2 regions of the Clostridium sp. Marseille-Q7071 genome follow, and region 1 is predicted to be linked to the other one. Evidence: predicted binding sites of a transcription regulator. Region 1 holds the regulator's gene; the other holds the start of a gene.
What was found. The regulator Rex, encoded in region 1, represses fermentation and respiration genes when NADH is low (regulators of the CRP and FNR family bind a similar motif). The targets are predictions, from matches to a motif close to ATTGTTAANNNNTTAACAAT.

Region 1 (7,225 bases):
GCACATCATGAAGCATTAGATAAAGAATTTACTTTCTATGTTGTTTATGGTTCTTTAACTCACACTGTAAACTATGAAGAAATTCATGTTCAAACAGTAGAAGTTGATACAATGGATATGCAAGAAGTTGGTGAATACATTAAAGAAAACATTAAAAGAGAAGTAGTTATCATAGGTGCAAGTACAGGAACAGATGCTCATACAGTTGGTATAGATGCTATCATGAACATGAAAGGTTTTGCAGGACATTATGGTCTTGAAAGATACCCTATGATAGAAGCTTACAACTTAGGAAGCCAAGTTGAGAACGAAGAGTTCATTAAAAAGGCTATAGAACTTAAAGCAGACGTTTTACTAGTATCTCAAACAGTAACTCAAAAAGATGTTCACATTCAAAACTTAACTAACCTTGTTGAGCTTTTAGAAGCTGAAGGAATAAGAGATAAAGTTGTATTAATAGCTGGAGGTCCAAGAATAACTCACGAGCTTGCTAAAGAGCTTGGTTACGATGCTGGATTTGGACCAGGAAAATACGCAGATGATGTTGCTTCATTTGCAGTAACAGAAATAGTTGCAAGAAATTTAATATAATATAAAAAAAGAAGTGCTTGGCACTTCTTTTTTTATGTACATTAATACTTTTTTACCTCTTGGGATTTATCAATGCACAATTCACAATTATGGTTGAAATTATTTTTAGCAAAATAATTTCTTTGAATGGATTTTTTTAACTAGCAATGCAATTGCTAGTTTTTTAAAAAAGTTACTCTGTAACTTCAAAAAAGAATCAATTTTAAATTTCTCGGTGGCAACTGAGAAATATCCACAATTGTGCATTGTGCATCGTGAATTCTCAATTGTATAAGGGTTTGCCTAGGGTACAGTATAGTTCGGAATAGGAATTAGTGAATTTAAGTAATACTATGGAGAAACTATAAACATTAAGAGTTAAGTATGAAGAATTATAGTCGAAATTAATTCTTGCAATCAACTAAATGCTTCTCCTGTAAAGGAGAAGTTTCCATAAATTCTTCATGCTTCGTTATTAATTCTTAATTAATAAGATAATTCATTATATAGCTTTGTGAATTAAAATACAAAAAAACAGATAATTATACAATTTTCAGTGAGATGTATCTATATTATAAGAACAGCTAAACTTCCTTATTTTAGATTAAGTTCGATATTATTTACATATTAAATTAAAAAAATAAAATAAATGATTAAAATAAGTGAACTTAATATATATTTAATACTATAATAGAGTGTCAAGAGAAATCATATTGTAAATAAATTGTTAATACTATATTATTAAGATATGATTCAAAATATTTAAAATATACAGAGCAAATGGGTGATAAAATTGGTTTTTTGTAATAATTTTAACAATATATACGATGAATTGCTTCTGTTCTTAGGAAAAACTCCTAAGTTAAGTAAAAATAACGAAGATATAGTTAAAACGGATAAAAATTATGATTATAATCAAATGGAAAGTGATATTAAGGAATTAGCTAAAAGGTATAGTTTCATAGGGGTTAATAGTGCAGGAAAGAGTTTGCTTGGGAAAGAACTTTATTACTTGAAAATTGGTAATGGCAGAAAAAAAATATTTTATAACGGCAGCCATCATGGAGATGATTGGATTACTTCACTGCTTTTATTAAAATTTATTGAGAATTTTTCATATGCTTATTCAGAGAATAAACGTATTGGAGCATATAATATCAATAAAATCTTTAATACCTGCACCATATATATACTTCCTATGATAAATCCTGATGGAGTAGATTTGGTAATTAATGGACTTAAAGAGGAGCATCCATATTATGAACAGTTAATAAAATATAATAATGGAAGCTTAGACTTTTCAGGTTGGAGTAGTAATGCTAGAGGAGTAGATATAAGTAGGAATTACGATGCAAATTGGCATAAGTGGAAAGCTAGTGAGGCAAGAGAAGGAGTTTTTGGACCTAAATTTAGATGGTATAGTGGGGAATTCCCAGAAAGTGAACCAGAAACTAAGGCAGTAGTAAACTTAATCTTGAAAGAAAATTTTGATATAGTAATTTCTTATCATTGCAATGGAAAGCAAATATACTACGGACACGATGATTATAATTATGAATATAAGCATATAGCAGTTAAAATGTCTAAATTATCAGGATATAAACTAATTGATAAGGAAGTGAATTATGAATACTCTTCTTTAAAATATTGGTTTATAAAAGAGTTTAACAAGCCTAGTTTTAGAATTAAAGTAGGAAAATCTAACGATATACTAAGTTTTGAAGAAGCATATAAAGAAAATATAAGAGTATTGCTTCATATACCACTATTAGTCAATTGAGAATTGAAAATTGACGATTGACAATTATGGAAACTTCTCCTTTGTGGGAGAAGTTTTAAATTGATTTTTTGAAGTTACTGTGTAACTTCTTATAAAATAAAAGTGACTTTGTCACTTTTATTTTAAATCTATTTAGAGAAATTAATTTGTAAAGAATTAATTTCAACCATAAATTCTTCATTTTTAACTCTTAATTCTCAATTATATAAAAAACCGTGAGTACTCACGGTTTTTTATATATGGTTTTCCCATTCTTCATATAGTGATTCTAGTTCTGTTTCAATATCGCTAATTTCTTTATTTACCCTTTGACTTTCTTCAGGATTTGAATAAACTTCTTCAATGCATAGCTGATTTTGTAGCTTTTCAAGTTCATTTTCAAGGGTTGAAATTTTATCCTCAATGGATTTTATATGATTTTTCTTTTCTCTTTCTAATTTTTCCTGTTCTTTTTTCTTCTTTTTATCAAGTTTCATTTGGGTTTTAGTAATACCATCATATTCTTCTTCTATTTCAAATCTTAGGGGATTTTTCTTTTTGTCAACATAGTAGGAGTAGTTTCCTAAATATTCTTTAATTCCATCTTCCCTAAGTTCAAAAATTTTATTTATAACTTTATTTAAGAAATATCTATCGTGAGATATAACTAAAACTGTACCATCATAGCTAAGTATTGCATCCTCTAAAGCTTCTCTTGAAACTATATCTAAATGGTTAGTAGGCTCATCTAGAAGTAAGAAATTGCACTTGGAAAGCATTAGTTTTAAAAGGTTAATTCTACACTTTTCACCACCACTTAAGGTTTTAATTTTTTTAAATACGTCATCACCTGTAAATAAGAATGCTGCCAATGCATTTCTTATCTCTGTAGTGGTCATCTTAGGAAAGTCATCCCATACTTCATCTAAAATAGTTTTATCTTCATTTAAATTGGATTGCTCTTGGTCGTAATAACCAAGATGAACATTCTTACCTAAAACTTTAATACCACTATCTGAAGGTACTTTATCCATAATTATTTTAAATAATGTAGTTTTACCTCTACCATTTTCACCTATAATTGCAATTTTAGATTCCCTCTTAATATCCATATTAACATTAGTGAAAAGCGTTTTTTCTCCAAAAGACTTACTTAGATCTTCTACGTATAGAACATCATTACCACTTTTGATTTCTGTGTCAAATTCGATTCTAGAAGCCTTTTTTTCTTTAATAGGGGCATCTATCCTATCCATCTTGTCTAATGCCTTCTGACGGCTTTCGGCAGCTCTTATGCTTTTTTCTCTATTAAAGGATTTATATTTAGCTATTATATCTTCTTGTCGTTTAATCTCTGCCTGTTGTAGAGAAAATGCCTTTAATGCTATTTCATAATTTTTCTTTTTTAAATCTATAAAAGTAGTATAATTACCGTTATAAATTTCAACTATTCCACCGATAAGTTCTAAAGTTTTAGTGGTTACAGCATCTAGGAAAAATCTATCGTGTGAAATTATTACAATGCTTCCCTTATAGGATTTTAAATATTCTTCAAGCCATTCAATAGCATCTAGATCTAAATGGTTAGTTGGCTCATCTAAAAGCAGTATATCAGGCTTTGTAAGTAGTAGTTTACAAAGAGCTACTCTAGTTTTTTGTCCACCACTTAAAATATTAATACATTTATCAAAATCTTCTTCATTAAAACCTAGCCCTTTTAGAACTCTACTAATTTCCCCTTTGTAGGTATAACCACCATTATTAGTATAAAGTTCCGTTAGTGTAGTATAATCCTTTATTATTTTGTTATGATACTCTTCTTTAGAGATATCATAAGGTTCATTCATCTTCTCTTCTAAAATTTTTAGTTTTTTTTCCATATTTAATAAATTCTCAAAAACCATTAAAAGCTCATCATATATGGTATTATCTGATTCTAAAGCAAGGCTTTGAGATAAATAGCCTACCTTTTTACTTTTATCTATAAAGAGCTCTCCGCCATCATATTCCATTTGTGAGGTTAATATTTTAAAAAGAGTAGATTTACCTGCACCATTAGCACCTATAAGACCTACCTTTTCTCCATCATTAATATTGAAACTTATATTTTTTAAAATCACATCTATTCCAAAGCTTTTATGTATATTATTACAGCTTAAAACTATCATAATTTTCACCATCCTCGCTATATTATTGTACTATGAATAATTATCAAATGCCAACTTAATCAATGGAGAATTGAGAATGGACAATTGACAATTGAGGTGGAAATTATTTTTAGATAAAATAATTTCTTTAAATAAATTTTTTGACTAGCAATTTTATATTGATAGTTTTTTATCCTACTGCACCTCAAGGGTCTATGTAGAAAGTAGTTATAAATTTAGATTTTGTCATTATTTTAATTTTGTTTAAAATTCATAATTTTATTATAGACCCCAGGGGTGGAAGTTAATACTGAGAAATAACTATAATTGTGAATTTTATATTGTGAATTCTGAGTTACCTAAAATAAGAATTCCCATAAATTGACCATTGTCAATAGGGAAATTTTAATTATATAATATATAGTGCTGTTATATAATATATAGTATTGTTATATAATATATAGTGATGTTATAAAATATATAATATTGTCATATGAGTATTAAATAATTGTTTCTTTATACGATAATTATCAATATATTAAAAAATATTTCATAAAACTTAAAAAATATATGACGATAAAATGAATAATTTATATATAATTTACATAATTTATTTTTAAAATACATATAAACAAATTACAATTAATATGGTAAAATAATAACAAAGTGTAGAATGGACAGGGTATACAACAAATTATTAGCTTAGGCGCACATGCTAAAGGTGATATTTAACTTTGCAATATATATAAACTAAATAGGAGTTGATTACAGTGGAAAGGAAAAAAAATATATCAATGGCAGTTATAAAAAGAATGCCAAAATACTATAGATACTTAAAAGAACTAGCTAATAATGATGTGGATAGAATTTCTTCTAAAGAATTAAGTGAAAAAATAGGCTTTACTGCGTCGCAAATAAGACAGGACCTAAATTGCTTTGGTGACTTCGGTCAACAAGGATATGGATATAATGTTAAAGAGCTTTTATCACAAATAGGATTAATCTTAGGTCTAGATAAACAATATAATACAATAATTGTTGGAGCAGGTAATATAGGTCAAGCGATTGCTAATTACACCTATTTTCAAAAGATGTCTTTTGATCTAAAAGCAATATTTGATATAAATCCAAAACTTATTGGATTAAAGATAAGAGATGTAGCAATAGAAGATATAGATGATTTACAAAGTTATATAAAAGAACATGCAATAGATATAGCTATAATTTGTGTGCCTAAGGATAGAGCACAAGGAGTGTGCGATATAATAACTACTAGTGGCATAAAAGGTATATGGAACTTTGCGCCAATAGATTTAAAGGTACCTGATGATGTAATAGTAGAAAACGTTCATCTAAGTGAAAGTTTAATGACTTTAAGCTACTTATTAAATGAACATGATGAAGAATAATTTTAATTGATAATTGTGGAGTCTTCTTAGAAAAATAAGAAATTAAAGTAATATTTATAAAATATTGTGGAAATTAATTCTGAGGGATTAATTTCATCCACAATTTTTCATTTATGGGGTAATTTTTATAAATTATCTAACTTTAGTTATTATGATTAATTAACAATCTAGAATAGAGTTAAATATATAAGTAACAATTAAAATACATATAAAATATAGATGTTTTGACATAAATATACAAAATTTTAATTTTGAATTTATATAAATCTTTAATAAAATTTGAATATGAACTTAATAACCGTTATGATTTTTAATATTTAGAAAAATTTCATGATTTATGTTGAAAAAGTTTGCAAGACATAATATAATAGTGATTGAGGCGTTTAGTGCTTCAATCATTTTGTTTTAATTTGTTAGAATATTAACAAATTATGCAAGAAACAAAAAGAAATAATTCATGGGGAGATGGAGTTATGGATTTTAAAAACATTATCCTTGAAAAAGAGGGTAACATTGCTTTTATTAAGCTTAACAGACCGAAAGCTTTAAATGCTTTAAATTCAGAAACTTTAAAAGAATTAGATAATGCTATTGAATTAATTGAAAATGACGCTGAAATCTATGCTGTTGTGTTAACAGGAGAAGGAAAAGCTTTCGTTGCAGGAGCAGATATTTCTGAAATGAAAGGATTAAATTCACTTGAGGGAAGACAGTTTGGAATATTAGGAAATAAAGTTTTTAGAAGAATAGAAACTTTAGAAAAACCAATTATAGCTGCTGTTAACGGATTTGCATTAGGTGGAGGTTGTGAGCTTTCTATGGCCGCAGATATAAGAATAGCTTCATCAAAAGCTAAATTTGGACAACCAGAGGTTGGATTAGGAATAACTCCTGGATTTGGAGGGACTCAAAGACTAGCTAGACTTGTGGGAGAGGGCAAAGCTAAGGAATTGATTTTCACAGGAGACCTAATTAATGCAGAGGAAGCTTTAAGAATTGGATTAGTAAATAAAATTGTTGAGCCAGAACAGTTACTTGAAGAAGCAACTAATATGGCTAAAAAGATTGCAAGCAATGCTCCAATAGCAGTTAAGCTTTGCAAAGATGCTATAAATAAAGGTATGCAAATGGACATAGATAACGCTCTTATGTATGAAGCTCAAGTATTTGGACTTTGTTTTAGTACAGAGGATCAAAAGGAAGGTATGGGAGCTTTCATAGAAAAAAGAGACAAAGCCTTTAAAAATAAATAGAAATAAAATCCGTTGATATTTATAAATTATAGGAGGAATGGGAAATGAATTTTTCTTTAACTAAGGAACAAGAATTTGTAAAACAAA
Region 2 (7,225 bases), on a different contig from region 1:
CATTTCCATGAGGCTTTTTAATAGGCACAGGCACCCATGGCACTTTATAATTAATTGCAAAACTAGATGAATATCCATTTAAATTATTTGCAAAATAATTATATTGGTCTATCTTATAACTTCTTGTAGCTTTCTTGTCCACTTCCTGTAAAAAAATAAAAGTTGGATCTTCTTTTTCTATTATTTTAAAACTTTCTTTCAAATTTTCTATAGTCTTTTCCTTACTAAGTGAACGGGACTCCTTTCCTCCATCCATAAAAAAGTCTACATCTTTATCCATTCCACAATATCCTATATTATAAGTCATAACAGTCATTTGAGAATTTAATTTAGCTTGTTCTTCTTTATTATTTTCTATTTTAATTTCTAAAATCTTCTCTGGTTTATAATCTGTAATTGTCATAAATACAAAATATCCTATTACTAAAATTCCTACTACAATTGCTCCAAATAAAAGCCATTTTAAAAATTTATTTTCCATCTACTCCTCCTAAATATAAATATTTATAAAATTATAATGATCTTATTGCTTTAATATTACCATATAAATAATGGCTTTTGAAACAATAATAAGGTCATTATTTCTATATTAAAATCATTTAAAATAAAGAGTAAATATAAAAATTCAACTTTAATTTCAATATAAAAAACCACAGCAAGGGGGCGCCGTGGTTTTTCATAGATAACTTTATTATGAATTTATTTAAGAGGTCAATATGATTTATTAGCTTTGAAATAACACTATTCAATTTTGTTTTTTAAATTGATTAATATTAAATAATAAAGTCGATGTAAAAAGAATAATAGAACCCATAGCTAACGGAAAAACCGCAGGGTACATCATACCAGAAGTGCTATGACTTAAACTTTCTATGATGTAAAGTCCTCCAAAAACAATTGTAGTTCCAGCAGATATTCTATTCAATATCAAACTAATCTTTTCCATCTCATTATCCTCCTAACTTTCAAAGCTTTCATTAAAATTCAACATCTTAAAGGTACTTGATGTTTTCATATTACAGTATTAATTATAATAGTAACTAAGAATTTTAAAAATTTATTTGCCTTACAAACCTATATTTACATCTTACATTTTTGTAATCTTAAGACTATAGGTATTTAATCTATAGTTAAAATTATATAATATGACGTTTTAATTTTTTATTAAAATAAACTCAGCTGTTCTATTCCTTTATCTTCTATTATTAATAATTTATCATCTTCTAATGAATTTAACATACTTTCTATTATCTCCTCAGGTGTATGACTATCTAAATATATCTTTTCTTCTTTTTTATCCAAAATAACCGGCATTCTATGATGTAATTCACTCATCTCTCTATTAGCCCCTGCTGTTAAAATTACAAAAGCATAATGTTCTTCCCCATTCTTATCTATAACTTTATTATAAATACCAGCCATTGAAAAAAACTTTTCATCGTTTATCTTTATCTTATATTTCATCTTATCTTTCCACTCATAAAAATGACAAGCTGGTATTAAACATCGCTGAGATTTTATTGCCTTTTTAAAGAACCTTTTTTCAAATACTGTTTCTCCTCTAGCATTTATAACTAATTTATTATTTAGAGGAAATCCCCATTTCATATAGGTGGTTTCATCTTCTTTAACCACTATAGCTTTATGAGAAGGAAATTTTTCTCCTCCCCCTTCTCTTTCATCTTTTATGTTGTAATAATCTAAAATCTCTCTATTATTAACATCCAAAAAAAATCTACCACACATAATGTCACCTCCTCCGATTAAATTTTATAAAATATCTACATATATTATTTTAAAATCAATATTATTATAACTATACAGCATAAATATATATACAATAAAACTTATCTTAATTATATCTTCTATATGAAAAACGTAAGACACTCTACTCAATTAACTATTTTCTAATGAAAATCTTTTATTTTTACTATTATATGAAAACAAAACAATAACTTATAAGAAATAAATCAATTGAAAAATTCTCATACTCTGCCGAGAATTCACTATAATTGTCCATTTTCCATCGTCAATTATCAATTTTATACTAATAATGAATTGAAATGATTTGATAACACAATTATATAAATGCATAGATTGAACCTAAAAGTGCTACATCTATAAGTATTCCTTAAAATTATAAATTTAAGTCATTTATTAATAGCAAATATATGTATAGAAAAAAGAGCCAGTTATATACTGACTCTTTCATTTAAACGTAACATTTTCATAATTTATAGTGTGATAGGGTTATCTATTTTTTATTGTCTTTCAATTACTAATGCAGTACCTTGTCCGCCACCTATACATAATGTAGCTAAACCAGTTTTTGCATCTCTTTTTATCATTTCATGTATTAATGTTGTTAGTATTCTAGCACCTGAAGCTCCTACTGGATGTCCAATTGCTATCGCTCCACCATTTACATTTACTTTACTTGTATCTAGGTTTAAGTCTTTAACTACTGCTAAAGATTGAGCTGCGAAAGCTTCATTTGCTTCTACTAAATCTATGTCTTCCACTGATAAATTAGCTTTTGATAATGCTTTTCTTGTAGCTGGAACTGGTCCATATCCCATTATTTGTGGATCTAATCCTGAAGAAGCATATGATTTTATTGTAGCTAATGGTTTTATTCCTAATTCATCGGCTTTTTCTTTAGACATAACTATAATCATAGCTGCACCATCATTTATTCCTGAAGCATTTCCTGCTGTTACTGTTCCATCTTTTTTGAATGCAGGTTTTAATTTAGCTAATTTCTCTATTGTCATATTAGCTTTTGGGAATTCATCTGTATCAAATATAATAGGTTCTCCTTTTCTTTGAGGAATCTCTATTGGAACTATTTCATCTTTAAATCTTCCCATTTTTATTGCTTCTTCTGCTTTTAATTGACTGTTTAATGCAAACTCATCTTGCATTTCTCTTGTTAAGTTCCATCTCTCTGCTATATTTTCTGCTGTAATTCCCATATGGTAATCATTGAAAGCATCCCATAAACCATCGTTGATCATAGTATCTACAACGTTTCCATTTCCCATTCTTTGACCCCATCTGTTGTTTGGAAGAACATATGGTGCATTACTCATACTTTCTGTTCCTCCAGCAAGAATTACATCTGCATCTCCAGCTTTTATCATTTGAGCTGCCATGCTTACTGCTCTAAGTCCTGAACCACAAACTTTATTGATAGTTATTGCACTTGACTCTTCACATAATCCTGCTTTTAATGCCACTTGACGAGCTGGATTTTGTCCAAGTCCTGCAGTTAAAACATTACCTATAATAGCTTCTTCTATTATTTCTGGTTTTATACCTGCTCTTTTGATAGCTTCTTTTGCAGCAATTGTTCCTAATTCTACTGCTGAAAATTTAGATAAACTTCCTCCAAATGCTCCTACTGGTGTTCTTACAGCACTTACTATTACTACTTCTCTCATACTATTCATCCTCCAATAAACTTCACATATTTATGATAAATTTTAATTAATTAATCATTTTCGCATAAATATATACAAGCAAAAACTGTGCCAACTTTTATATTCTCTTTAAACAGGCACAATACCTATATTGCTCCAAATCTCAAAAAAAAGCAAGTGTAAACTAAGTTTACACTCAAATGTTTTGTGTTTAAATTAACAATTTTGTTAATATACTGACATCTTTGTTAACATTATCACTATAAGTACTTTCAACGGTTTGGTGGTTTTTTATTTCATATTTTACCCATTGTTTTTCCTTTTAAAGTTTAAATATCAAAATTAAAGGAAATTTGTAAAAACAAAAGTATACATGTAAACTTAGTTTACATGTATACTTTTGTTAACACTTATAAACTTTCTAAATTATATCTTTTAAGTTTTTTATATAATCCTGTTCTACTTAATCCTAACATCTCAGCAGCCTTATTTTTATTTCCATCAGTTTTATCTAAAGTTTCTATAATAATATCCTTTTCAACTTCTTCTACTATATCCTTTAATGCCCCCCCTTCATTCAATGCATAATTTTTACTTTTGCATTTTAGTATTTTCTCTGGAAGATGTTTTGGAAGTATAAAAAGTTCTGTGTCTAATAAATTTATAGCTCTTTCTAAAACATTTTCAAGCTGCCTTACATTACCAGGCCAATTATAAGCTTTTAAGTATTCTAACGCTTCCTTTGACACACCTTCTGAATAAATTCCATATCTATTACAAAGATCTATACTAAGTCTTTCACACAACGGCTCAATATCCTCAGGCCTTTCTCTTAGTGGTGGAAGATTTATATGCATAACATTTAATCTATAATATAAATCTTCTCTAAACTTGCCTTGTTCTATTAACTCTAAAAGTGACTTATTAGTAGAAGCTATAACTCTGACATCTATTTTTTTTACTTCATTCCCACCTACTCTAACTAATTCTCTCTCTTGGAGCACTCTTAGAAGCTTTACTTGCATATTCAAAGGCATATCTCCTATTTCATCAAGTAAAATAGTACCTCCATTTGCATATTCAAATAGACCTTTTTTCCCACTTTTTCTTGCTCCAGTAAAAGCTCCTTCTTCATATCCAAACATCTCAGATTCAAAAAGCTCTGTTGGAATTGCTGCACAATTAATTTTTATAAAGGGCTTGAAGCATCTCTTACTTCCATTATGTATGGCTTGAGCTACTAATTCTTTTCCTGTACCACTTTCTCCTGTAATAAGTACACTAGAGTCTCCCTTAGCTACTTTTTTAGCTAAATTAATAGCATTAGTAAACTTAACACTTTTTCCTATTAAATTATTAAAGGTATGTTTAGCTTTTTTTTCTTCATTAAATTCATTCTTATAGTATTCTAATTCTTTTTCTAAATTAGAAATTTTACTGCTTAATATCTTAAAATTACTTAAATCTTTAAACATAACTTTTCCTATAGCGCCAATAACTTTTCCTTCATTAATAAGTGGTGCTCTCATGGAAATCATTTTATGTCCATTAACTTCTTGAATTTCTCCAACTTCTTTTTCACCTGTTTCAGCTACTATATGTAGTTTAGTATTAGGTATTACATCTGTAACATGTTTTCCTTCAGGGTTATCACACTCTAAAAATTTTTTATATACATTGCTCATCATTATAATTTTGCCATTTAAATCTACAACAACAATACATTCTTCTAAACTATTAAATATACTATTAAGTATTTTTTCATCTATCTTCATGTTATCACCCCTTATGCAATTGAAAATTGACAATGGACAATTGACAATTGTAGATACTTCTCCTTTAAGGGAGAAGTTTTTAATTAATTTATTTTGAAGTTACACAGTAACTTTTTATGATAAAAATTAGCAATTGCATTGCTAATAAAAAAACAATTAAAGAAATTAGTTCGGCTAAAACTAATTTCATCCACAATTGTCGATTATCCACTGTTAATTCTCCATTATTTTAAATTTTACTATAATCTATCTTTTGTTATAAATCCTAAATTATTTTTATTATTAACCTTATATAAATGATTTAATGCAAAGTTACAGGTTAGTCCTACAAAAATCCCCGTACCTATACCTGCAATTGTCATTATAGGTAAGTACAACATAACCCCTAAAGTTTCTACTATATATGATGCCACAAGTAGTTGTCCCACATTATGAAAAATTGCTCCAGTGGCGCTAACTCCAATAATACTAAGTTTATTTTTAAATACTTTAATTGCAATTACCATTGATGCAAAGCTAAAGAATGCGCCACCTAAACTATATAGCAATCTTGATATGCTTCCTCCAAACATTACTGAAAGCAAGATTCTAACTACTAATACTGTAAAAGCTTCTTTATAACTTAAGGTATATAGTGCTATTACAGTAATAATGTTTGAAAGCCCCAATCTTGCACCAGGAGTAATAAAAGGTATAGGTAACATTCCTTCAATAATATGTAATGCTAAAGCCTGAGCAATAAGCAAAGATATATATACTAATTTAGTAGTTTTCTTCATTTTCTTCACCTCTAACCAGATATAAAGTCTGTTTCTTCATCATCAATATTTGCCCTTCCTTTAATTTCTACCACAACTTTATGGGGTAAACAAACTGCAGTTTCTCCTACCTTACTAATATATCCAGGCTTTAAACAAATCTTATCTGGGCAATCAGCTTCAACTATAGCTATCTTATTATCCACAACCTTTATCATATTATATCCTTTACTAGTTTTAATATTAAACACTTCTTCCCCTTTATGGTTGTCCAATCTAATATTCTTATATTCTTTTCCTTCTACAGTAATTTTCGCATATACATAATTGTTGTCTTCTGAGGTCATCCAAAAGATACAATGTGGAATAAAGGATGCTATAAATAATAGAGAAATAACTATTATATCTAATTTCTTAATTATTTTCATATGCTTCTCATCCATCTCTTTCTAGTTTTATTTATTATAATATATAATAATTAGACATATTTCTATTAACTCTTTAAATATTTTTATTTTATAATAGTTCATATTATGTTATAATTTTAACATCTTAACAATATTTATAAATATTGTTAAGATTCATGCTACGATAAGTATAATAATATCATAGCATAAAACTGCTATCTTCTCTAAAATTTTTTAATGTAATTATTGATAAAATTTAACTTAATTAAATTTTATTATCTAACTTAAGTTATATTAAAAATATAAAAAATAAAATATTGTCACAAATTAATTGTAAAAATAATCATAAAATTATTGAAATTTTCCGTAAAATCTGTTGTAATATAAATAGATACTTAGTTTTAATATACATTTTAGTGAAGAATTTCTAATAATTCTATAAATTATCATTAAAAATCATAATTTGCTTTACTTTTTGTAAATGTTTTAATAAAATTACCTAATATAAGCTATTTTTCTAATTATTAACTTAGTTTCCATACTTACTATGTGAAAATTACATATATCCACATAGTAATTAATATAATATTTCTAAAATGAATGTGAATTTCACAGGAGGGATTTTGAAATGAATAAAAAATTAGTAAGTGTTGTTTCTGCAACATTATTAGCTGCAACAGTATTAGTAGGATGTGGATCTTCTTCAGCATCAAAAGAATTAAAAGATGGACAATACAAAGCTGAATATTCCGAAATGGACGAACATGGCTGGAAAGCTTTTGTTGAATTAAAAGTAGCTGATGGAAAGATTTCTGAGTCTAATGCAGACTATGTAAATGAAGAAGGAAAACTTAAGTCTCAAG

Region 2: ACWPW7_RS17560 (acetyl-CoA C-acetyltransferase) is a predicted target of Rex. The motif match lies at 3,627-3,646, and genes of this name have one in related genera.

What each region holds. Positions count from the first base shown of each region.
Region 1 covers NZ_CBCOPR010000002.1:4,805-12,029, reverse strand. Annotated here, with positions in the region: gene kamE (lysine 5,6-aminomutase subunit beta) at 1-591, shown strand, start outside; gene ACWPW7_RS22855 (M14 family zinc carboxypeptidase) at 1,364-2,350, shown strand; gene abc-f (ribosomal protection-like ABC-F family protein) at 2,584-4,497, opposite strand; gene ACWPW7_RS22845 (redox-sensing transcriptional repressor Rex) at 5,247-5,885, shown strand; gene ACWPW7_RS22840 (short-chain-enoyl-CoA hydratase) at 6,359-7,138, shown strand; gene ACWPW7_RS22835 (acyl-CoA dehydrogenase) at 7,183-7,225, shown strand, end outside.
Region 2 covers NZ_CBCOPR010000001.1:3,691,769-3,698,993, forward strand. Annotated here, with positions in the region: gene ACWPW7_RS17545 (endonuclease/exonuclease/phosphatase family protein) at 1-481, opposite strand, end outside; gene ACWPW7_RS17550 (hypothetical protein) at 746-946, opposite strand; gene ACWPW7_RS17555 (SOS response-associated peptidase) at 1,165-1,746, opposite strand; gene ACWPW7_RS17560 (acetyl-CoA C-acetyltransferase) at 2,262-3,443, opposite strand; gene ACWPW7_RS17565 (sigma-54 interaction domain-containing protein) at 3,833-5,197, opposite strand; gene ACWPW7_RS17570 (Gx transporter family protein) at 5,437-5,976, opposite strand; gene ACWPW7_RS17575 (NusG domain II-containing protein) at 5,988-6,383, opposite strand; gene ACWPW7_RS17580 (FMN-binding protein) at 6,991-7,225, shown strand, end outside.